Regions from separate parts of the Streptomyces sp. NPDC002754 genome, predicted to be linked through region 2. Evidence: riboswitches for the same ligand, from Rfam matches in the RefSeq annotation. Region 2 holds a riboswitch; each other region holds the start of a gene.
What was found. A riboswitch is a leader RNA that binds a small molecule or an ion and turns the genes downstream of it on or off. The one in region 2 is predicted to bind cyclic di-AMP.

Region 1 (5,186 bases), on a different contig from region 2:
CTGTACCACTTTTCGACGAAGGAGAAGCTCGTCGCGGCCGCGTTCGCGCACGCCGCCGAGAGCGACCTGGCCCACCTGCGCAAGCTGCTCGGCCGCCGCACGACGGCCCTGAAGCGGCTGCGCGCCGCGGTGCGCTGGTACGCGCCGACGGGTCAGGCCAAGGGGTGGCGGCTGTGGATCGAGGGCTGGGCCGCGGCGCTGCGCGAGCCCGCGCTGCGGGAGGTCACACGGGACCTCGACCGGCAGTGGAAGGCGGCGCTCGCGGAGGTGATCGCCGAGGGCGTGGCGGCGGGCGAGTTCGGCTGCCCCGACCCGATGGCGGCGGCGCTGCGGCTCACGGCGCTGCTCGACGGGCTCGCCGTGCAGCTGACGGCGTACGAGGACAAGCGGGCCAGGCCGGCCACGGTGTCGCGGGCCCGCATGCAGGAGTGGGTGGATGAGGCGCTCGCCCGCGAACTGGGGCTCGAGCGCGCGGAGTTGACCGGGGCGGGACGCTGACGGGAAGCCGTCAGCGCCGCCGAACCGCCGAGGGGCGCCGCGTCAGAACGCCGCCTCCCGATGAGTCCTACCCCGTACTGCGGTGAATGCGTCAGGAAGCCCGCTCCAGGTGCGCCTTCACGGCGTGCGGGTCCACGAAGCCCTTGGCCTGCACCCGGTCGCCGGAGGACTCGCCGCGCAGCCTGCGCCCGATCCACGGCACCAGGAACTCCCGCGCCCAGTGGATGTCGTCGCGCCGCACCTCGAACGTGCCGCGCGGGGGCAGCAGCGGCCACGCCTGCTCGGGGTTGGCCGGCACCTCGACGCCGAGCGCCTGGGCGGCACGCAGCGCCACGCGCGTGTGCCCGTCGGGCGACAGGTGGAGGCGGTCGCCGTCCCAGGCCCGGCGGTCCTGGATGGACTTCAGGGACCACAGGTCGAGCATCACGCAGCCGTGGCGGTCGGCTATCGCCCGCAGATGCATGTTGTACGTGGCGATCTTGCCGCGCAGATGCTTGAGCACGGCCACGTCACGGGTGTCGAACCCGGTGGCCACCATGACGGTGCCTGCCGCGTCGGCGAGCCGGACGACAGCCTTCTCGAAGCGTTCGGCCACGTCGTCCGGGTCGGTGCCGGGGCGGATGATGTCGTTGCCGCCGGCGACCAGGCTCACCAGGTCGGGGGCGAGCTCGACCGCCTTCGGGACCTGGTCCGCGACGACCTGGTCGAGGAGCTTGCCGCGCACGGCCAGGTTCGCGTACCGGAAGGTGTCCTCGGGGACACGGTCGTCCAGGAGGACGGCGAGCCGGTCCGCCCAGCCCGCGAACTTACCGTCGGGGCCGGGGTCGCCGACCCCCTCGGTGAAGCTGTCGCCCACGGCCGCGTAGGAGCGGATCGTGCCGTTGAGTGAGTCCGTGAGTGCTCTCGATTCGTTTGCCACGACCACACATCTTTCACCCTCGGGTGTGACCTACGCGACCGTAGCCAGGGGTTGACGCGTGGTGAGATACCCCACCCGCCACATGGGGAATAAGCGTGGAATAAGCGCGCGAACGCGATTCGGCGCCCGGGGAACACCCCGGGCGCCGAAGGGAGCGGGCCGACGGGCGGCCGCTACGTCACGTCTCAGGCGTTCACACCGTGCTCGCTCAGGTACGCGATCGGGTCGATGTCCGAGCCGTAGTCCGCACCCGTGCGGATCTCGAAGTGCAGGTGCGGTCCGGTGACGTTGCCGGTCGCGCCGGACTTGGCGATCTCCTGGCCGGCCGTCACGGTGGCGCCCTGGGCGACACCGATCGACGACAGGTGGCCGTACTGGGAGTAGTGGCCGTCGGCGTGCTGGATGACGACCTCGTTGCCGTACGCGCCGCCCGAGCCGGTCGAGACGACGGTGCCGTCGGCGATCGACTTCACGGAGGTGCCGGTCGGCACCGAGTAGTCGGCGCCGGTGTGGCTGCCGCTGGACCACATGGAGCCGGAGTTGCCGTAGCCCGTGCCCTTGGCGCCGTCGACCGGCGCCGTGTAGTCGCCGGAGGCGGTGGTCTTGGCGCTCGTCTGCGTGGCGGCGGCCCCGCTCTCGGAGCCGGAGTCGTCCGCGGCCGCGCCGCCGAGGTCGAGCTTGACGCCGATCTTGAGGTGGTCCGCGTTGGAGCCGACGGCGTCCTTGTTGTTCTCGTACAGCTTCTTCCAGCCGCCGTCGACGTCCTGCGCCTTGGCGATCTTCGAAAGCGTGTCACCGGCCTTGACGGTGTACGTCGTGGTGTCGGCGGTGCCGCCGGACGTCGCGGCCTGTGCGCCGGTGGCGCCCATCAGCGGGAGCGCCACGGCGACTCCACCGGCGGAGGCGACGGCGGCGACACGGGCGATGCGCTGGGAGGTCGAAAGGCGGTGCTTTCCCTTTGCGGGCATGCTGATTTTCCTCTCCGTCGCCTACGAGGTGAGCTGTCGGGTTCGGGCTGGAGATGCCCGGCCACGCCCGGGGTGCGGGCGCGGCTTCACCCCTAGCCGCTTCGGGAAATCCCTACGCGGCGTACTGCGTGTGGGTCCCCCGCTCCTGCCGTGGACGGGTAGTCGAAAGGAATCCGGGCGGCGGCAGGACTAGGCGTTCCGACCGGATTGATTGGTGACCGTAGGCGAACCGCAATGGCTACGACAAACCCCGAATTCGCTTGCGGCGGCAATTCATTGGGTTTCCGGGGCCGTCCTGCGTAACCCTGCGTCGACATTCTCTGCTTTACCAACGCCATACCTTCGGGGATTACTGGGCAGGCAATCCTGGCCGCCCGGCACGCAGCGTCACGAACATGAAGCCGGTCACGCACACGCCCACAAGCCCCTCCGATCCATGCACAGTTGACACAGAACGGGGCGAATCGGACAGATGGTTGCCTGGGGAACCGATGTCGTATCGTCAGGAGCGCGCCCACCGGCGACCCAACGCCGGTGCACCGATTGGGAGGAGCCCCTGTGACGCAGCACGCACCGTCCACCGAGCCCGAGCTGACCGGAGTGCGCAACTTCCGAGACGTGGGCGGCCTTCCCACCGTGGACGGCCGGCGCGTGCGTCAGGGCGTTCTGTTCCGCAGCGGTCACCTCGCCCACGCCACGGCCGAGGACTCGAGCTTCCTCTCCTCCCTCGGCCTGCACACGGTCTTCGACTTCCGCAACGGCGCCGACCTGACGCTGGAAGGCGCGGACGTCGAGCTGCCCGGCGTGCGCAATCAGAACCTGCCGCTCAACGACCCGGCCGACGGCGCCGAATTCTGGACCATGGTCCGCGACGGCAACATCGATCAGCTGCGCCAGATCCTCTCCGAGGGCCGCGCGGCGAACCGGCTCGTCGAGTCCTACCGCACCATGATCAAGGAGCGCACCGCCGAGCACAGCCGCGTGCTGCACTCCCTCGCCGAGGACAGCCTCCCCGCGCTGATGCACTGCGCGGCGGGCAAGGACCGCGCGGGCCTGTCGATCGCGGTGACGCTGCTCGCGGTGGGCGTGGAGCGCGACGCCATCGAGGCGGACTACCTCAAGTCCAACGAGAAGCACCGCCGCTACAACGTGCGCCGCACCGCCACCGCGAAGGACGCCTACTCCCCCGAGATCATGGAGCTGCTCAGCCCGCTCTTCGACGCCCGCATCGAGTACCTCAACGCGGGCCTCGAGACCATCGACGAGCACTGGGGCGGCACGGACCGCTACCTCGAAGAGGGCCTGAAGCTCACTGCGGCGACGCGCGAGCGACTGCGCGAGCGCCTTCTCGCCTGACCGCCGAGCGCCGAGCGCCGAGCGCCGGAGGGTGTCTGGCCCGAGCGTCGCAAGTGCCTGGCACGAGCGCCGCAGGTGCCTGGCCCGTGCATCGCAAGTGCCTGGCACGAGCGCCGCACGGGCTGGGCCCAGGCGCCACACGGGCTGGGCCGGGGCGCCACACGGGCCGGGCGCGAGCGACGCATGGGCCGGCCCCGAGCGTCGCAGGACGCCCGGCGTCGCCCACCCCGTTCGAGGTCCGCCGTCACCCCTCCCTGTCGCGAAGTGCCGCGCGGGCGGGGAGGGTCACGGCGAGCAGGCCGAGGCACACCGCGCTTGCCGCGAACGTGCCGTACAGCAGCGGCGGTATGTACGGGGACTCACCCGTCATGCCGCGCATCATCGGGGTCAGCGTGATCATCGCGATGGCGGTGCCGAGCGCCACCCCCGCGGCCGATACCAGCAGGCTCTCCCAGCGGAGCATCCGCAGCACCTGGCGGCGCGTGGAGCCGACGAGGCGGAGCACCGTCAGTTCGCGACGGCGGTCCAGGACCGTCATCACCAGTGTGTTGACCGCCGCGACGGCGGCGAAGCCGCCCAGGACCGCGGCCATCATGTAGTTGGACCATGCGCCCATTTCGCTGTCCACGCTCTGCTCGACGGCGTAGCCCGAGGCGTCCGTGACCTTGCCGAGTGCGGTGAGCGGCGCGGCGTCGCCGCCGCGCACCAGCAGCGTGCTGTCGAAGGCCGATGTGACGTGTCCTGACAGGGAGGCACGGTCCATGGTCACCGCCGCCAGCCCGAGGCCCCGGCCGTACACCGCCGCGACGTGCGGGCGGGCCTTCGTGCCGTCGGGGAGACGGAGCGGCAGCCTGTCGCCCACCTTCACCTTCGCCGCCGTGGCGAGGGTCTTGTCGATGGCGATGCGGTCCGCGCCCACGCGATCCAGGCTTCCGGCGCGCACATCCAGATCCTGCACCTTGGCGAGCTCCGCGCCCGAGCCCGAGATTCCCTGGGCCGCGGTCGCCTGCAGCGACGTCTCCCCACCCGAGTCGACCGGTATGAGCACCTGCGTGTCCAGCAGGCTCACAGCCGCGTCGACACCGGGAGTGCGGGCTGCCCGGTCGGCGGCGCCCGCGGGCAGACCTGCGGGGTTGGTCACGACGTGGTCCGCCGTGATGCCGTCGCGCAGCTGGTCCGCGGACACCTTGCTCTCGCTTGTGTGCATGAAGACCAGCGTCGAGGCGAAGGCCATCGCCAGCACGATTGGCGTGATCGCGGAGGCCAACCGGCGGGAATTCGTCCGGGAGTTGGCGGCCGCCAGCGAGGCCGAGGCGCCACCGCCACGCAGCAGCAGGCCGAAGAGGGCCGCGCACAGCCGGGCCAGCAGCGGGCCGAGCAGGGCGACGGCGAGCATGAAGAGCATGACGACGCCGAGCGAGGCGTTCGCCGCGTCGGCGCCGGCG
Region 2 (5,186 bases):
CTTGTAGAACTCGGAGGCGGCGACGTCGAGCGCGAGGGCGATCTGCTGGCCGGGAACGTAGCCGGCCTCCTTGATGGCCTCGAGGATCAGGTCGAGGGCCTCACGGTTCGAGCCCAGGTTCGGGGCGAAGCCGCCCTCGTCGCCCAGGCCCGTGGCCAGGCCCTTGCTCTTCAGGACCTTCTTCAGCGTGTGGTAGACCTCGGCGCCCCAGCGCAGGGCCTCGGAGAAGGACTCCGCGCCGATCGGGGCGATCATGAACTCCTGGATGTCGACGTTGGAGTCCGCGTGGGATCCACCGTTCAGGATGTTCATCATCGGCACCGGGAGAAGGTGCGCGTTCGGGCCGCCCAGGTAGCGGAAGAGCGGCAGGTCCGACGCCTCGGACGCGGCGTGCGCGACGGCGAGGGAGACGCCGAGGATGGCGTTGGCGCCGAGCGAGCCCTTGTTGTCGGTGGCGTCCAGGTCGAACATCGCCTGGTCGATCAGGCGCTGCTCGGTGGCGTCGTAGCCGACGAGCTCCGGGCCGATCTGCTCGATGACGGCGAGGACGGCCTTCTCGACGCCCTTGCCCTGGTAACGGTTGGGGTCACCGTCGCGGAGTTCGATGGCCTCGAAGGCACCGGTGGAGGCACCCGACGGGACGGCCGCACGGCCGGTGCTCCCGTCGTCGAGGCCGACCTCGACCTCGACCGTGGGATTGCCTCGGGAGTCCAGGATTTCCCGGGCTACGACGACGTCGATGGACGGCACGAGCATCTCCTTCTGGGATGTGACGAAGCTTTGCGGGCACCGTCGGACAACGGGTCCCGCATCCCCGAGCGTAACCGGCCCGAGGGCATCGGCCATCCGAACGCCCGTCTTGTGGACAACGCCGTTAGCGAAATGTTCCTTAACGGAACAAAAACAGCGACCTCCCTCCCGGCTGCGCCGGGAGGGAGGTCGCCGAAGTGAGCGGCCCGTGGGGACGGGGTGCGGCGGGGCTCGGCGTCCGCCGATGCCGAGCCCGTACCTGGTGGCCCTGTGCGGGCCTGGTGGCCCCTGCGCGGGGCCGGACGGTCTTAGCTGAGGTGCAGCTGCTGACCCGGGTAGATCAGGTCCGCGTCCTTGACGATGTCCTTGTTCTTCTCGAACAGCTTCTGCCAGTTCGAGTCGTGCGCCTCGGCGATCTTGCTGAGGGTGTCGCCGGTCTTCACCTTGTACTCGCCGTCACCCTTCTCGACCTTGTTACCGGTCGGGGTGGTGACGGTGTCCTGCTTCGGAGCCGCCTGCTTCGGGGCCTCCTGCTTGGGGGCCGCCTGCTTCGGGGCCTCCTGCTTCGGCTGCTCGCGCTGCTCGGAGCGGTCGGCACGCTGCTGCGTGCTCTGGGTGTCCTGCTGCTGCGAGGACGAGTCGTCCGCGCCACCCTCGTTCGGGGTGGAGGACAGGCCCGAGCCGCAGTTCGGCCAGGCACCGTTGCCCTGCGAGGCGAGAACCTTCTCGCCGACGGCTATCTGCTGCGCCTTGGAGGCCTGGTCGGCGGTGGAGGCGTACTGCGAGCCGCCGTAGGCGGACCAGGTGGAGGACGAGAACTGCAGGCCACCGTAGAAACCGTTGCCGGTGTTGGTGGACCAGTTGCCGCCGGACTCGCACTGCGCGACCTGGTCCCACTCGGACGTGGTCGCGGCGGAGGCCGAACCGGCACCCATCAGCGGCACGGCGACGGCGGCAGCGGCGACTCCGCCGAGCGTGGCGACGCGAACGGCCTTGGAGGGGCGGCGGTGCTTGTTGTTGCCGGAAAACAGCATGGAGATATCTCCTCACCGACGCCTGCGAGGTGAGCTGTCGGGTTCGGACCAGTGAGTGTCCGGCAGACGCATCCTTGTGCGCTGCTTAACCCCAAGCCCGTCCGGTCTCCCGGAAGGGCGGCTTACCTGGGTCCCCCGCTCCTGCCTACGGCGCTTACGCGTCGACTGTTCCCGTACGGACGTTGGCAGGATTCGGCGTGACGTCCATCGGGGCCCGCTGAAGCGAGCGGTCACGAACGTAAGCGGTCGATCCGTCCGATTTCAAAGTCGATCAGGGGCTTTGAGACCCATGTCTCACTCGATCGACATCGGACAAAGCCCCCTCAAACGGCCCGAACTCCCGCTACCTTTTGCCCGATCCGTCCCCAAGATCCAGGCTCTGACCAGGAAGGATGAGGTCTGGGTCGGTACCTACCGTCTCCTTGTTCCGCTCGTAGAGCGCGTCCCATCCGCCGTGCACGTCCTGAGCCTTCGCGATGTCCCAGAGGTTGTCGCCGGCGTGCACCTCGTACGTGTCGTCGCCGCGCTTCTCGTCACGCGAGGCGTGACGCCCCTCTCCCGTACGGGAGTCGGAACCGTCGTCACCGGCACGGTCTCCGCGGTGGCGGCCCGCCGTGGCGTCGTCCGACGCGGCACCGTCACCGTCACCGGAGGGGGAGGCGGACGGCGAGGCCGTTTCGGAGGAGGAGGAGGCCGTGTCGTCGCCGTCAGAAGGTGCGTGGGACTTGTCACTTGAGGGGGACGGGGAGCCCTCGGCGCTGCTACCGGAGGTATCGCGCGAGGGGTCGGCCGACGGCTCGTCCGACGCGTCGGAACCCTCACCGCCGTCGTGACCCTTGTCTCCCGAATCGGCTGAATCGGTGGAGCCCGCCTTGTCGGCGTCGTCGTCCGACTTGTTGTCGGCATCGGTGTCCGACGGCTCGGACGCGGAATCGGATGCCGACTCGGACGGCTGCGGCGACGCGGAGACGCCCGGATCGACCTCCGCCGAGTCGTCGCCCTTGGTGAGGTCCGCGGTGAGCGAGCACATCGGCCAGGCACTCACACCCTTGGCGTCAAGAACCTTCTCGGCGACGGCTATCTGCTGCGAGCGGCTGGCCTGGTCGGCACGCGGGGCGTAGTCGAGCCCCCCGTACTGCTCCCATCTCTCCTGCGTGAACTGGAGGCCGCCGTAGTAGCCGTTACCGGCATCCAGGCTCCACTGCCCACCGCTCTCGCACTCGGCGAGCTTGTCCCACGCCTGCGTGGTCGCGGCGCTCGCGCCGCTCGCGGCGAACAGCGGGATCGCGATGGCGCTGCCGGCGACTCCGGCGGCGACGACGAGAGCAGGGGCCTGGCGGGGGCGACGGTGTCGACCGTTCCCGGAGAGCATGCGGTTGCCTTTCGCGAGACTGATGCTGCTACGCGCGACGGGTGGTGCAAGTGGTGCGGGTTGTGCATGTGTCGCGATGATCCGTGAACGTAGCTGCACTCGAACGCCTGTCACAAGTCGATGCAGCGAAGATCACGTGAATGTCACATTGCTGACGGCCCGTCAGTTCCGGCGGGGTTCTGACGCGTCGTGAACTCCACCGGGAGCGTGCGCAGTCCACGCATGATGAGCCCGCCACGCCACCGCAAATCGTCAGGTTCCACCGCAAGTCGCAGGTCCGGGAGGCGCGTCAGGAGCGTGCCGAGGGCGGCCTGTCCCTCCAGGCGCGCGAGCGGGGCGCCGAGGCAGTAGTGGATGCCGTGTCCGTACCCGAGGTGCTGGTTGTCGCGGCGGGAGAGGTCGAGGGTGTCGGGCTCGGTGAAGCGCGCCGGGTCGCGGTCGGCGGCGGCGAGCACGACGAGAACCGGGTCGCCCGCACCGATCTCCACGCCGCCGATGGTCAGCGACGCCCTGGCGAACCGCCACGTGGCCATCTCCACCGGCCCGTCGAAGCGCAGGAGTTCCTCGATCCCCGTCTCCAGCAGGCCCGTCTCCCCTGCCGCGATCGACCTCTGCAGAAGCCCCCTCTGCTCGGGATGCGTGAGCAGGGCGTACGTGCCGTTGCCGATCAGGTTGACGGTCGTCTCGAACCCGGCGAAGAGCAGCACGAAACACATGGCCGCCACCTCGTTCTCCGTGAGGTGTTCGCCGTGGTCGGAGGCGCGGATCAGGTCGGAGATCAGGTCGTCCGTCAGGTCGCCGCGTTTGCGGTGGATCAGGTCGACCAGGTACGCGCGGATCCGCTTCACCGCGCGGCCCACTCCGCCGCGGGGGCCGCCGCCGTGGCGGATCATCATGCCCGCCCATTCGCGGAAGTCGTCCTGGTCCTCGCGGGGGACGCCGAGGAGGTCGCAGATGGCGTAGATGGGGAGGGGGAAGGCGAAGTCGTGGATGAGGTCGGCTTCGCCGTTCGCCGCGAAGGCGTCGATGAGGTCGTCCGTCAACTGCTGGACGCGTGGCGCGAATTCGGCGACGCGGCGTGGGGTGAACGCCTTCGAGACGAGGCGGCGCAGGCGGGTGTGGTCCGGCGGGTCGATGTTGAGGAGGTGGGTGGTCAGCTCGGCCTTGCGTTCACCGGGGATACCCGTCTTGCCCTTGGCGTGGCTCGGCTCGTCGTGGTGGTCCGCGTTCTTGCTGAGCCGTGGGTCGGCGAGCGCCTGGCGGGCGTCCGCGTACCGGGTGACCAGCCAGGCCTCGACGCCGCTCGGCAGCGTGGTGCGGTGCACGGGGGCGTGCTCGCGCAGCCAGGCGTAGGCGGGGTACGGGTTGCCGGCGAACTCCCAGCTGAAGAGTTCGGGGGCGCTGGAGGGAGTGGGGCTCTCGGTCACCACCTGACCGTAACCGGCCCTATGAGGTGGTGAGCCCCTCGGTCGTGCGTACCGCGTCCCGGTAGGCACGGGCGGCGGCTCTGAGTGCTGCCTCCGGGTCGACGCCTTCGGCCTCGGCGCGCAGGGCGAGGGTGAGGAGTTCGTAGCCGATGTCGTCTCCCGTGGGCACCGGGACGTCCAGGTTCGCCGTGCGTACCCGGGAGGCGAGTTTGGCGGCGAGGGCGAGGGACGGCTGGCCGAGGGGGACGCCGTCCGTGACGGAGGCGCGGCGCTTGGACTCGCCCTTCTTGCGGAGCCAGATCTCCCGGACCTCCTCCGGGGTCGCGGCGCTCTCGTCGCCGAAGACGTGCGGGTGGCGGTGGATGAGCTTGTCGACGATGCCGCCCGCGACGTCGTCGATGGAGAAGGGGGCCTCTTCCTCGGACTCCGCCGAGGCCTCCTCGGCGATGCGGGCGTGGAAGACGACCTGGAGGAGTACGTCGCCGAGTTCCTCGCGCAGTTCGTCGCGGTCGTTGGTCTCGATGGCCTCGACGAGTTCGTAGGCCTCCTCGATGGCGTACTTGGCGAGGTCCTCGTGGGTGCGCTGCTTCGACCAGGGGCATT
Region 3 (5,186 bases), on a different contig from region 2:
ACTCCAGGTAGGAGCCCTGCATTTCGTCGACCACGTCGACGTCGAGGATCTTCTCCTCGAAGTCGTCGGGCGGCGGGGTCTTCGTGCTGCGGCGGGCCATCGCGGCTGCGGCTCCTTCACCTACAAGAACGGTTACATGAACGGGAACTGTCGCGGACCATTGTGGACCGCCGCACTGACAACGCCGCTCGCGGCCCTTCAGTACCGGGTGTCGCACGGCCCCGGGAGGGCCGCCTGCTCGCTCACGGCGTAGCTCCGGCGGGAACTTCGCCAGGTGCCAGCACGCTTGCATACAGTGGCAGCACTTGCAGCAGTTCAGTGTTCCAGGACCTGCCGCAGTCCAGAGCTCACTGCGTATTCGCGTTGCACCGCGATCGAAGGGACGTACATGCCCATGGGTCACACGGCCACCGCCGAGGCCGGCTCCGGCGGCCTGACAGCGACCGAGCACCGGCTGGCCAACGGCCTGCGTGTGGTGCTCTCCGAGGATCATCTGACCCCGGTCGCGGCGGTCTGCCTCTGGTACGACGTCGGCTCGCGCCACGAGGTCAAGGGCCGTACGGGCCTGGCTCACCTCTTCGAGCACCTGATGTTCCAGGGCTCGAAGCAGGTGCACGGCAACGGGCACTTCGAGTTCGTCCAGGGCGCGGGCGGCTCGCTCAACGGTACGACGAGCTTCGAGCGCACCAACTACTTCGAGACCATGCCCGCCCACCAACTGGAGCTCGCGCTGTGGCTGGAGGCGGACCGCATGGGCTCGCTCCTGACGGCCCTCGACGACGAGTCGATGGAGAACCAGCGGGACGTCGTGAAGAACGAGCGACGCCAGCGCTACGACAACGTGCCCTACGGCACCGCGTTCGAGAAGCTGACCGCCCTCATGTACCCCGAGGGGCACCCGTACCACCACACGCCCATCGGCTCCATGGCCGACCTGGACGCGGCCACCCTTGAAGACGCGCGGAACTTCTTCCGCACCTACTACGCGCCCAACAACGCGGTGCTGTCGATCGTCGGCGACATCGACCCCGAGGCGACGCTCGCCTGGGTCGAGCGGTACTTCGGCTCCATCCCCGGCCACGACGGCAAGCCCGCCCCGCGCGACGGCGCGCTCCCGGAGGTCATCGGCGAGCAGCAGCGCGAGGTCATCGAGGAGGAGGTACCGGCACGCGCCCTGATGTCCGCCTACCGGCTCCCGCAGGACGGCACGCGTGCGTGCGACGCCGCCGACCTCGCCCTCACCGTTCTGGGCGGCGGCGAGTCCTCGCGCCTGTACAACCGGCTCGTACGCCGTGACCGCACCGCCGTGGCGGCCGGTTTCGGTCTGCTGCGCCTCGCCGGAGCGCCCTCCCTGGGCTGGCTGGACGTGAAGACCTCCGGAGACGTCGAGGTGCCGGTCATCGAGGCTGCCGTCGACGAGGAGCTCGCCCGGTTCGCCGAAGAGGGCCCGAGCCCCGAGGAAATGGAGCGCGCCCAGGCCCAGTTGGAGCGTGAGTGGCTGGACCGCCTGGGCACGGTCGCAGGACGCGCGGACGAGCTGTGCCGCTACGCCGTCCTGTTCGGTGACCCGCAGCTCGCCCTGACCGCCGTGGGGCGCGTCCTGGACGTGACCGCCGAGGACGTCCAGGAGATCGCCAAGGCGTGCCTGCGCCCCGACAACCGCGCGTCCCTCGTGTACGAGCCGACCGCGCCCGCCGACACCGAGAACGCCGAGAACGCTGAGGAGGCGGGCCAGTGACCGAGCAGCTCGCGAACATGGACTTCCACCCCCGGCCGCAGGCGGGCGAGCCCAAGCCCTGGGCGTTCCCGGCCCCGGAGCGCGGCGCGCTCCCCAATGGGTTGACGGTGCTGCGCTGCCACCGGCCCGGCCAGCAGGTCATCGCCGTGGAGGTGCACCTGGACGCGCCGCTGGACGCCGAACCGAAGGGCCTCGACGGCGTCGCGACGATCATGGCGCGGGCCTTCAACGAAGGCACCGACAAGCACTCCGCCGAGGAGTTCGCCGCTGAGCTGGAGCGCTGCGGCGCCACGATGGACGCGCACGCCGACCACCCCGGCGTCCGTGCCTCCCTCGAAGTGCCGGCCTCCCGGCTCGCCAAGGGCCTCACCCTCCTGGCCGACGCCCTGCGCGCCCCTGCCTTCGACGACAGCGAGATCGAGCGCCTCGTCCGCAACCGGCTGGACGAGATCCCGCACGAGAGCGCCAACCCGGCCCGGCGCGCCGCCAAGGAGCTCTCCAAGCAGCTCTTCCCGGCCGACGCGCGCGTGTCGCGCCCGCGCCAGGGCACCGAGGAGACCGTCTCGGCCATCGACGCGGTGGCCGTGCGTGCCTTCTACGACCGGCACGTACGCCCCGCCGCCGCGACGGCCGTCGTCGTGGGTGACCTGACGGGCGTCGACCTGGACGCCCTGCTCGCCGACACGCTCGGCGCCTGGACGGGCGACACCGCGGAGCCGCGCCCCGTGCCGCCGGTCGTCGCCGACGACACCGGCCGCGTGATCATCGTGGACCGCCCCGGCGCTGTGCAGACGCAGTTGCTCATGGGGCGGGTCGGACCGGACAAGCACGACCGTGTGTGGCCCGCGCAGATCCTCGGCACGTACTGCCTGGGCGGCACTCTCACGTCGCGCCTGGACCGCGTACTGCGCGAGGAGAAGGGCTACACCTACGGAGTGCGGTCCTTCGCCCAGGTGCTGCGCTCCGCGCCCGACGGCAGCGGCGCCGCGATGCTCGCCATCAGCGGCTCGGTGGACACGCCGAACACCGGGCCCGCGCTCGACGACCTGTGGAAGGTCCTGCGCACGCTCGCGGCCGAGGGGCTCACGGACGCCGAACGGGACACCGCCGTACAGAACTTGGTGGGTGTGGCCCCACTGAAGTTCGAGACCGCGGGGGCCGTCGCGAGCACCCTCGCCGACCAGGTCGAGCAGCACCTGCCGGACGACTTCCAGGCGCAGGTGTACCGGCAGCTGGCCGCCACGGGCACCGTGGAGGCCACGGCCGCCGTCGTGAGCGCGTTCCCCGCGGACCGCCTGGTGACGATCCTGGTGGGCGACGCCGAGCAGATCGAGGAGCCGGTGAAGGCGCTCGGTATCGGCGAGGTCACTGTGGTCGCGGGCTGAGTTCGTCTCCCGCGGCACGTCCGAAGCCCCGGCGCCGCTCCCGGCAGCCGGGGCTTCGTGGTGTCGGTCACGATCACCCCCAATCACCACACGTTCCCAAATGTCCGTATTGGCGTAGTGGTTGCCTGTCTGCCCTGTGGCGTGCGCTACAAAAGTCGGGTTCTGTTTGTTGATTCAAAGACGCCCCGCTTAGCGTTCCCTCCGGCTGTTCGCCAGACGTACGTCGCGCCCGCGACACCGGACAGTCATCGCCGAGTCCCCGTGGTGCGAGCCAGGGGAGCCGGGGACCCACCGAAGTCCCTGGGGTGAATCGGGCGCTCTTCCCGCAAGGGGAGGGGCCCGTAGGAGACCTTCCTGCTCCGAACCCGTCAGCTAACCCGGTAGGCGAGAAGGAAGGAAAGGACCAGCCACTTCATGGGGTTCACCCGTGCCACCGGGAAGCACCGCCGTCCCAGCCGCCTGACGCGCACCACCGCTCAGTTCGCGGGCGTCGCCGCCATCACCACGACGGGCGTGGTGGGTGGCCTCGCCGCTCCCGCCCTCGCCGCCGACACCGCGACAGCGCCGCACGACGGCCTCACGCAGGCCGTCGCCATCGGCGACTCCCTGGCCGAGCAGATCGACGCGCAGGCCACCGCGCAGCAGAAGGCCGCCGCCAAGGCGAAGGCCGAGGCCGAGGCCAAGAAGAAGGCCGAGGAGGCCAAGCGCAAGGCCGAGGCGGAGGCCAAGAAGCGGGCCGCCGAGAAGGCCGAGAAGGAGCGCGAGGCCAAGGAGCGCGCCGCTCGCGAGGCCGAGCGCAAGCGCCTGAACAGCTTCGTGTCGCCGATCTCCGGCTCGTACGTCTCCACCGCCTACCAGGCCGGCAGCGGACTCTGGTCCTCCGGAAGCCACACCGGCATCGACTTCCACGCCTCCAGCGGCACTTCGGTGCACGCGGTCGGCATGGGCACCGTCGTCGAGGCCGGCTGGGGCGGCGCGTACGGCAACAACGTCGTGATCAAGATGAAGGACGGTACGTACACCCAGTACGGTCACATGTCCTCGATCGGCGTCTCCGTCGGCCAGGACGTCACCCCCGGCGAGCAGATAGGCCTCTCCGGAGCCACCGGCAACGTCACGGGCCCGCACCTCCACTTCGAGGCCCGTACCGGCCCCGACTACGGCTCGGACATCGACCCCGTCGCGTACCTGCGCCAGCACGGTGTGAACGTCTGACCCGCAAGACCCCACGCACGCGAAAGCCCCGGCTCACCGAGCCGGGGCTTTCGCGTGCGTGGGGTCGCGATGTCCAAAAAATATCCCCGGATTCAGTCCCCTCGTCGGAAATTCAAGTCCGGTGGAATAGAGTCACGGGGTAAACGTTCCGGCCGCGTGCCATTCGCGCTTGACCGGGTGTCAATCGACCGCGTATCGCGGGCATCGAGGCGGAGGCCGAGTCATGCGCATTCCCGCACAGTCGGTATGCACAGCGATCCGCGACGACATCGTCGCCGGCGTCTACGAGCGCGGTGGCCGGCTCACCGAGGAACTGCTCGCGCGTCGCTACGGGGTCTCGCGCGTGCCTGTCCGTGAGGCGCTGCGCACCCTGGAGGCGGAGGGGTTCGTCGTCACGCGCAGGCACGCGGGCGCGTGCGTGGCCGAACCCACCGAGCGGGAGGCGGCCGACCTCCTGGAGATCCGCATGCTGCTCGAACCCATGGGCGCCGCCCGCGCCGCGCAGCGCCGCACCGAGGCCCACCTCAAGGTGCTGCGCGGCCTGGTCAGGCTGGGGCAGGAGCGCTCCCGGCGGGGTGAGAGCGAGGATCTGCGCTCTCTCGGCAGCTGGTTCCACGAGACGCTCGCCCAGGCCTCGGGCAGCCCTGGCCTGATCACCCTGCTCACCCAGCTCCGCCACAAGATCGCCTGGATGTACGCCGTGGAGAGCCCGGCCCGGCCGGCCGAGTCCTGGGCCGAGCACGGTGCCATCGTCGACGCCGTGGCGCGGGGCGACGCGGAGCGTGCCCGCGCCCTGACCACCCTGCACGCGGAGCGTGCGGCCGCCGCCCACAGGCTGCGCGTCCCCC
Region 4 (5,186 bases), on a different contig from region 2:
GTAGTGCTCCGCGACGTCGGGGAACGCGCGCAGCAGGTTCACCGTCGTCATGATCAGGTCGTCGAAGTCCAGGGCGTTGGCCTCGCGGAGCCGTCCCTGGTACATCCGGTAGGCCTGGGCGAGGGTCTTCTCGAAGCCGTCGGCCGCCGTGCCCGCGAAGTCCTCCTCGTCGATCAGCTCGTTCTTGAGATTGCTGATCTTGGCGCTGAAGGACTTCGGCGGGAACTTCTTCGGGTCCAGGTCCAGGTCGCGGCAGACGAGCGCCATGAGCCGCTTGCTGTCGGCGGCGTCGTAGATCGAGAAGGAGGACGTGAAGCCCAGCTTCTTGCTCTCGCGGCGCAGGATGCGGACGCAGGCGCTGTGGAACGTGGAGACCCACATGGCGTTCGCGCGCGGGCCCACCAGGGCCTCGACGCGCTCCTTCATCTCGCCCGCGGCCTTGTTCGTGAACGTGATCGCGAGGATCTGGCCGGGGTGTGCTCCGCGCTCGGCGAGCAGGTACGCGATGCGGTGCGTGAGGACGCGGGTCTTGCCGGAACCGGCGCCCGCGACGATGAGCAGCGGGGAGCCGCCGTGCACGACGGCCGCCTGCTGGTTCTCGTTCAGCCCCTCGAGGAGGGAGGCCGAGTCGAGGACCGGGCGGGGGGCGCCGTCCCGGTAGTGCGCGTCCCGCTCCGGGGGCACGCCGAACAGCCCCTCCGGCATCGGCTCCGGGGCCCCGTCGTCGTACTCGGGGTCCGGGGGCGGGGGCGGGGGCTCCGCCGCACTGTTCTGGAGGCCGGTCAGGAAGCTGTCGTCAAAGAGGCTGCTCATCGCTCCACGAGTCTAGGCGGCCCCACTGACAACCCGCGGCCCCCTTCAAAATCCGAGGGAGCCCGGAGGGAAATCCGAGCGGGCCCGGAGGGAAATCCGAGGGGGCCCGGAGCAAGAGATCACGAAAATGTATCGGGCATATCGAACATCAACCTTCACAGCAGCCACACGAGTTGGCTACGGTTCAGCCGGGCAGCCCGTCCCCCCGCCCGCGGATGTCGCGGCGAACGGGCAGCCCCCGCTGAGTTCCGTACGCCGCAAGGCAGGGAACCGGGGACCCAACCGACCTTGGGGTGAATCGGTCAGCCGACCGTAGGGCAGCCTTCCACGTACGACGCCCGAACCCGACAGCTAACCCGGTAGGCGGACGACGGAAGGAGTCGCCTGCCTTGGCGTCGCACCGTAAGCCCCGCAGCCGTTCCCGGATCACCGGCGGCCTTCGCACGACCCCGGCCGTCGGCATCACGACCGCCGCCCTCACCTCCGTGGCCCTGCTCTCGCAGACGGCACAGGCCGCGCCCGCGCAGCCGTCGTCGAAGCCGCGCCTCGAAGAGGTCCAGCAGAAGGTCGACACCCTGTACCGGCAGGCCGAGGTCGCCACCCAGAAGTACAACGGCGCGAAGGAGCGGACCGACTCCAAGAAGACCCAGGTCGACAAGCTCCTCGACGATGTCGCGCAGCGCACCGATGACATGAACACGGCCCGCCAGAAGCTCGGCAGATACGCCGCCGAGCAGTACCGCTCGGGCAGTGTCAGCGACACCGCGACCATGTTCCTCGCGGACGACCCGGAGGACTACTTCTCGCAGCGCCAGCTGATGAACCGGCTCACCAGTGAGCAGAAGAAGTCGATCGACGACTATCAGGGGCAGGCGCGCGAGATCGCCGAGAAGCGCGACGAGGCGCAGTCGAGCCTCCAGGACCTCACCGACTCGCAGGCCGAGCTGAGGTCGACGAAGGAGACCGTCCAGACGAAGCTCTCCGACGCGCGCAAGCTGCTGGCCGAGCTGACCGCCGAGGAGAAGGCGCGGCTCGCCGCGATCGAGAAGGCCAAGGAGGCGGCGGCCCGCAAGAAGGCCGCCGAGTTGGCCGCCAAGCAGAAGGCCGCGGAGGCGGCGAAGCGGAAGGCGGCCGAGGAGGCGAAGGAGCAGGAGCAGTCTTCCGGCTCGTCCTCCGGCTCCTCGGGGTCCTCTTCCGGTTCGTCGGGCTCATCGGACGCCTCCTACGCCACGAAGGCCGCGCAGGCGCTGGCGTTCGCCAAGTCACAGGAGGGCAAGCCGTACGTGTGGGGCGCCACGGGCCCGGACTCGTACGACTGCTCGGGCCTTACGCAGGCGGCGTGGAAGTCCGCGGGGATCTCGCTGCCGCGGACGACCTGGGACCAGGTCGAGATCGGCAAGACGGTGCCGCTCTCCGACATCCAACCCGGTGACCTGGTGTTCTTCTACGACGACATCAGCCACGTGGGCCTCTACATGGGCGACGGCATGATGGTGCACGCGCCGAAGCCGGGTGCGGTCGTGCGCGAGGAGTCGATCTACTACGACGGCACGTCGTCGATCCACAGCGTGGTGCGCCCGGCCTGAGCCCACCACGCCTGTGACTCTGACGATGCCGGTGATCAGGTCCAGAGCACCGCGATGAAGATGTTCGCGACGGTGAGCGCGCCGACCGTCGCGAACAGACCCTTCTCGGCCTTCTCCTCGTCCCGCTTCACGTAGACGATGCCGAGGATCACGATCAGGACCGCGAGCTTCACGCCGATCTTGATGTTGTTGACGGTGGAGCCGTCGGCCTGGTTGAGGCCGACCAGGGCGACGCCGGTCACCAGCATGGTCAGCGCGCCGTGCAGCATCGCCTTGTTGAAGCGGGCCGCGCCCTCCTTCATCGCCGACATCTGCGTGAGGAAGCCGCCGAGCAGCGAGGCGATGCCGATGATGTGCAGACCGACGAAGATGTTGATGAGTACGTCCATGGGGCCGGAGCCTACTTGGGCCCGTTTCGGGCCACTTCGGAGCCCCGACGGTCACCCTCTGTCACCGCCCGTAACAAATGGGCCAGTTGCGAACAATCGGCCACCAACCCGTTACGCCGAGGTTTAGCGTCCTTGCTCAGGTGACCGGCTCCCCACCGCCGCCCGGGCCAGGGGCGGCAGTCGGACACCACCGCCGAGAAAGGTCCGGCGGCGACCCGCTCCCCCTGTGCGGGCCGCCGCCGGACGCGCGACCGGGGGCCGTGCGTTTCGGACGGCCGCCCAGAGGAGGACTTTGTGCCGGCAGCGCACCGCAAGCCCCGACCGCGTTCGCTCAGCGTTGGTAGGGCCCGCACCGCGGCCACCCTCGCCCTGGCATCCGCGGCCACCGTCACCGCCCTCGACGGCGGGGCGGCGCACGCGGAGCCCGAGCTCGGCGCCGCCCAGGTGCGGGCCAAGGTCGACAAGCTGTACCAGGAGGCGGAGGTCGCCACCCAGAAGTACAACGGCGCGAAGGAGAAGGCGGACGGGGCGCGGAAGAAGGTGGACGAGCTCCAGGACGAGGCGTCCCGGCGCACCGAATCGCTCAACTCCCAGCGCGAGAAGATGGGTTCGGTGGCGGCATCCCAGTACCGCACCGGAGGCGTGGACCCTTCGGTCCAGTTGCTCCTCTCCTCCACCCCCGACGCGTACCTCGACAAGGCGTCCCTCACGGAGCGCGTCGGCGCCCGGCAGGCCGCCGCGGTCACCCGCGTGCAGGACGAACTCCGCGAGATCGACCAGCTGCGCGGCGACGCCGACGGCACGCTCTCCGAAATCCGCGCCAAAAAGGCCGAGTTGGAGGACAACAAGAAGAAGGTGAAGCGAAAACTCGCGGAGGCCCGCCGCCTCCTCGACCGCATCACCCCCGAAGAGCGCACCCCCACCGCCACACAGAGCGGGCGCACCTCACGCTCGACGGAACGCGCCGACCTCTCCCAGGCCCCCAACTCCCGCGCCAAGGCCGCGATCTCCTTCGCGTACGGCGCCCTGGGCAGCCCCTACGTATGGGGCGCCACCGGCCCCTCCGCCTTCGACTGCTCGGGCCTCACCCAGGCCGCGTACAAGGCGGCAGGCGTCTCACTCCCCCGCACGACGTACGCCCAGATCGACGCGGGCCCGCGCATCCCGAAGTCCCAGCTCCAACCCGGCGACCTGGTCTTCTTCTACTCCTCGATCAGCCACGTGGGCCTCTACATCGGCGGCGGCAAGATGATCCACGCCCCGAACCCGAGCGCACCGGTACGGGTGGCCCCGATCGACGAGATGCCGTTCGCGGGGGCGACGCGGGTGGCGTGAGCGGTCGGCTCGTCACGCCGACGTGGCGGGGAGCGACGCGAGGAACCGGCGTACGTGGCGGAGCCAGGTCGCCCGGTCTGCCGGGTTCAGGACGTGGGCGGCTCCAGGCAGTTCGATCAGCTGGGCACCCGGGATACCGGCCGCCAGCCGGTACGAGCTCTCGGGCAGCACCAGGCGGTCGCCGGTCGGCACCACCACCAGGGTGGGGGCGGACACCTTCGCCAGATCGGCCCGCACGTCCACCCGGGACACCAGGTCGAAGTGGTCCAGCATGCCCGGCGGCATCGCGGTCAGGGTCTGGGCGACCGGTTCGTCGAGGGCTGCCGGTTCACGGTCCGCCAGGTCCGCCAGGTCCGCCAGGTCCGCCGGGGACATGCAGGACAGGAGGGCGAGCCTTGCCACGTCCTCCCACTGACCCGCGGCCGCAAGGGACTTGATCAGCTGGGCGGCGAGCGCCAGGACCGGATCGGCGGCAGCGAAGCCGGCGGTCAGGACGAGGGCCCGGACACGGCCGGGGTGCCGTGTGGCGATCCGGACGGCGACGACGCTGCCGAGGGATTCTCCGAGGACGGCGAACGAGTCCTGGCCGGCCTCGACGGCGGCCGCGACCAGGCGGTCGGCGAGGTCGTCCAGGTCCAGGGGGCCGGTGGCCACGGCAGAGCCGCCGGCCCCGGGGTAGTGCGGGCCGACGAGGGTGTGGTCCTGGGCGAGGTCGTCGAGGACGAGACCGAAGTTCCCCTCGATGCCACCGCCCGCACCGTGCGCGAGCAGAAGTGCAGGGCCGCTCCCCTGCACGAGAACGTCGAGGCAAGAGGCGGGAAACGCGTGATCGGCAGTCATGGCGCCGACGTTAAACTCCGACATCAGTGTCAGAGTCAAGTCGCTTCTCCGGCAAGGGGAGCAGGGGGAGGCGAGCGGCATGCGCATGCAGGAGATGGTGCGGCGTACCGGGGTTCATGAACGGTTGCTGCGCTACTACGAACAGCAAGGACTCGTGACACCCGACAGGCTGCCCAGCGGCTACCGCATCTACGGCGAGTCGGACGTCGAGACAGTGCGCCGC

Region 1: another riboswitch for cyclic di-AMP. It lies ahead of ACWD2L_RS18935 (M23 family metallopeptidase); the one in region 2 lies ahead of ACWD2L_RS35805 (transglycosylase family protein).
Region 3: another riboswitch for cyclic di-AMP. It lies ahead of ACWD2L_RS17655 (M23 family metallopeptidase); the one in region 2 lies ahead of ACWD2L_RS35805 (transglycosylase family protein).
Region 4: another riboswitch for cyclic di-AMP. It lies ahead of ACWD2L_RS15295 (C40 family peptidase); the one in region 2 lies ahead of ACWD2L_RS35805 (transglycosylase family protein).

What each region holds. Positions count from the first base shown of each region.
Region 1 covers NZ_JBSFVM010000008.1:49,815-55,000, forward strand. The annotation lists gene ACWD2L_RS18925 (TetR/AcrR family transcriptional regulator) at 1-498, shown strand, start outside; gene ACWD2L_RS18930 (SGNH/GDSL hydrolase family protein) at 590-1,417, opposite strand; gene ACWD2L_RS18935 (M23 family metallopeptidase) at 1,603-2,385, opposite strand; cyclic di-AMP (ydaO/yuaA leader) riboswitch at 2,389-2,556, opposite strand; gene ACWD2L_RS18940 (tyrosine-protein phosphatase) at 2,944-3,741, shown strand; gene ACWD2L_RS18945 (FtsX-like permease family protein) at 3,986-5,186, opposite strand, start outside.
Region 2 covers NZ_JBSFVM010000033.1:73,860-79,045, forward strand. The annotation lists gene eno (phosphopyruvate hydratase) at 1-750, opposite strand, end outside; gene ACWD2L_RS35805 (transglycosylase family protein) at 1,059-1,784, opposite strand; cyclic di-AMP (ydaO/yuaA leader) riboswitch at 1,789-1,947, opposite strand; gene ACWD2L_RS35810 (transglycosylase family protein) at 2,128-3,156, opposite strand; gene ACWD2L_RS35815 (cytochrome P450 family protein) at 3,300-4,583, opposite strand; gene ACWD2L_RS35820 (nucleoside triphosphate pyrophosphohydrolase) at 4,603-5,186, opposite strand, start outside.
Region 3 covers NZ_JBSFVM010000007.1:111,176-116,361, forward strand. The annotation lists gene ACWD2L_RS17640 (DNA gyrase/topoisomerase IV subunit A) at 1-100, opposite strand, end outside; gene ACWD2L_RS17645 (M16 family metallopeptidase) at 395-1,738, shown strand; gene ACWD2L_RS17650 (M16 family metallopeptidase) at 1,756-3,123, shown strand; cyclic di-AMP (ydaO/yuaA leader) riboswitch at 3,363-3,524, shown strand; gene ACWD2L_RS17655 (M23 family metallopeptidase) at 3,538-4,338, shown strand; gene ACWD2L_RS17660 (GntR family transcriptional regulator) at 4,562-5,186, shown strand, end outside.
Region 4 covers NZ_JBSFVM010000005.1:279,165-284,350, forward strand. The annotation lists gene pcrA (DNA helicase PcrA) at 1-813, opposite strand, end outside; cyclic di-AMP (ydaO/yuaA leader) riboswitch at 1,057-1,195, shown strand; gene ACWD2L_RS15295 (C40 family peptidase) at 1,203-2,399, shown strand; gene ACWD2L_RS15300 (hypothetical protein) at 2,435-2,788, opposite strand; gene ACWD2L_RS15305 (NlpC/P60 family protein) at 3,083-4,123, shown strand; gene ACWD2L_RS15310 (alpha/beta fold hydrolase) at 4,136-4,963, opposite strand; gene ACWD2L_RS15315 (MerR family transcriptional regulator) at 5,043-5,186, shown strand, end outside.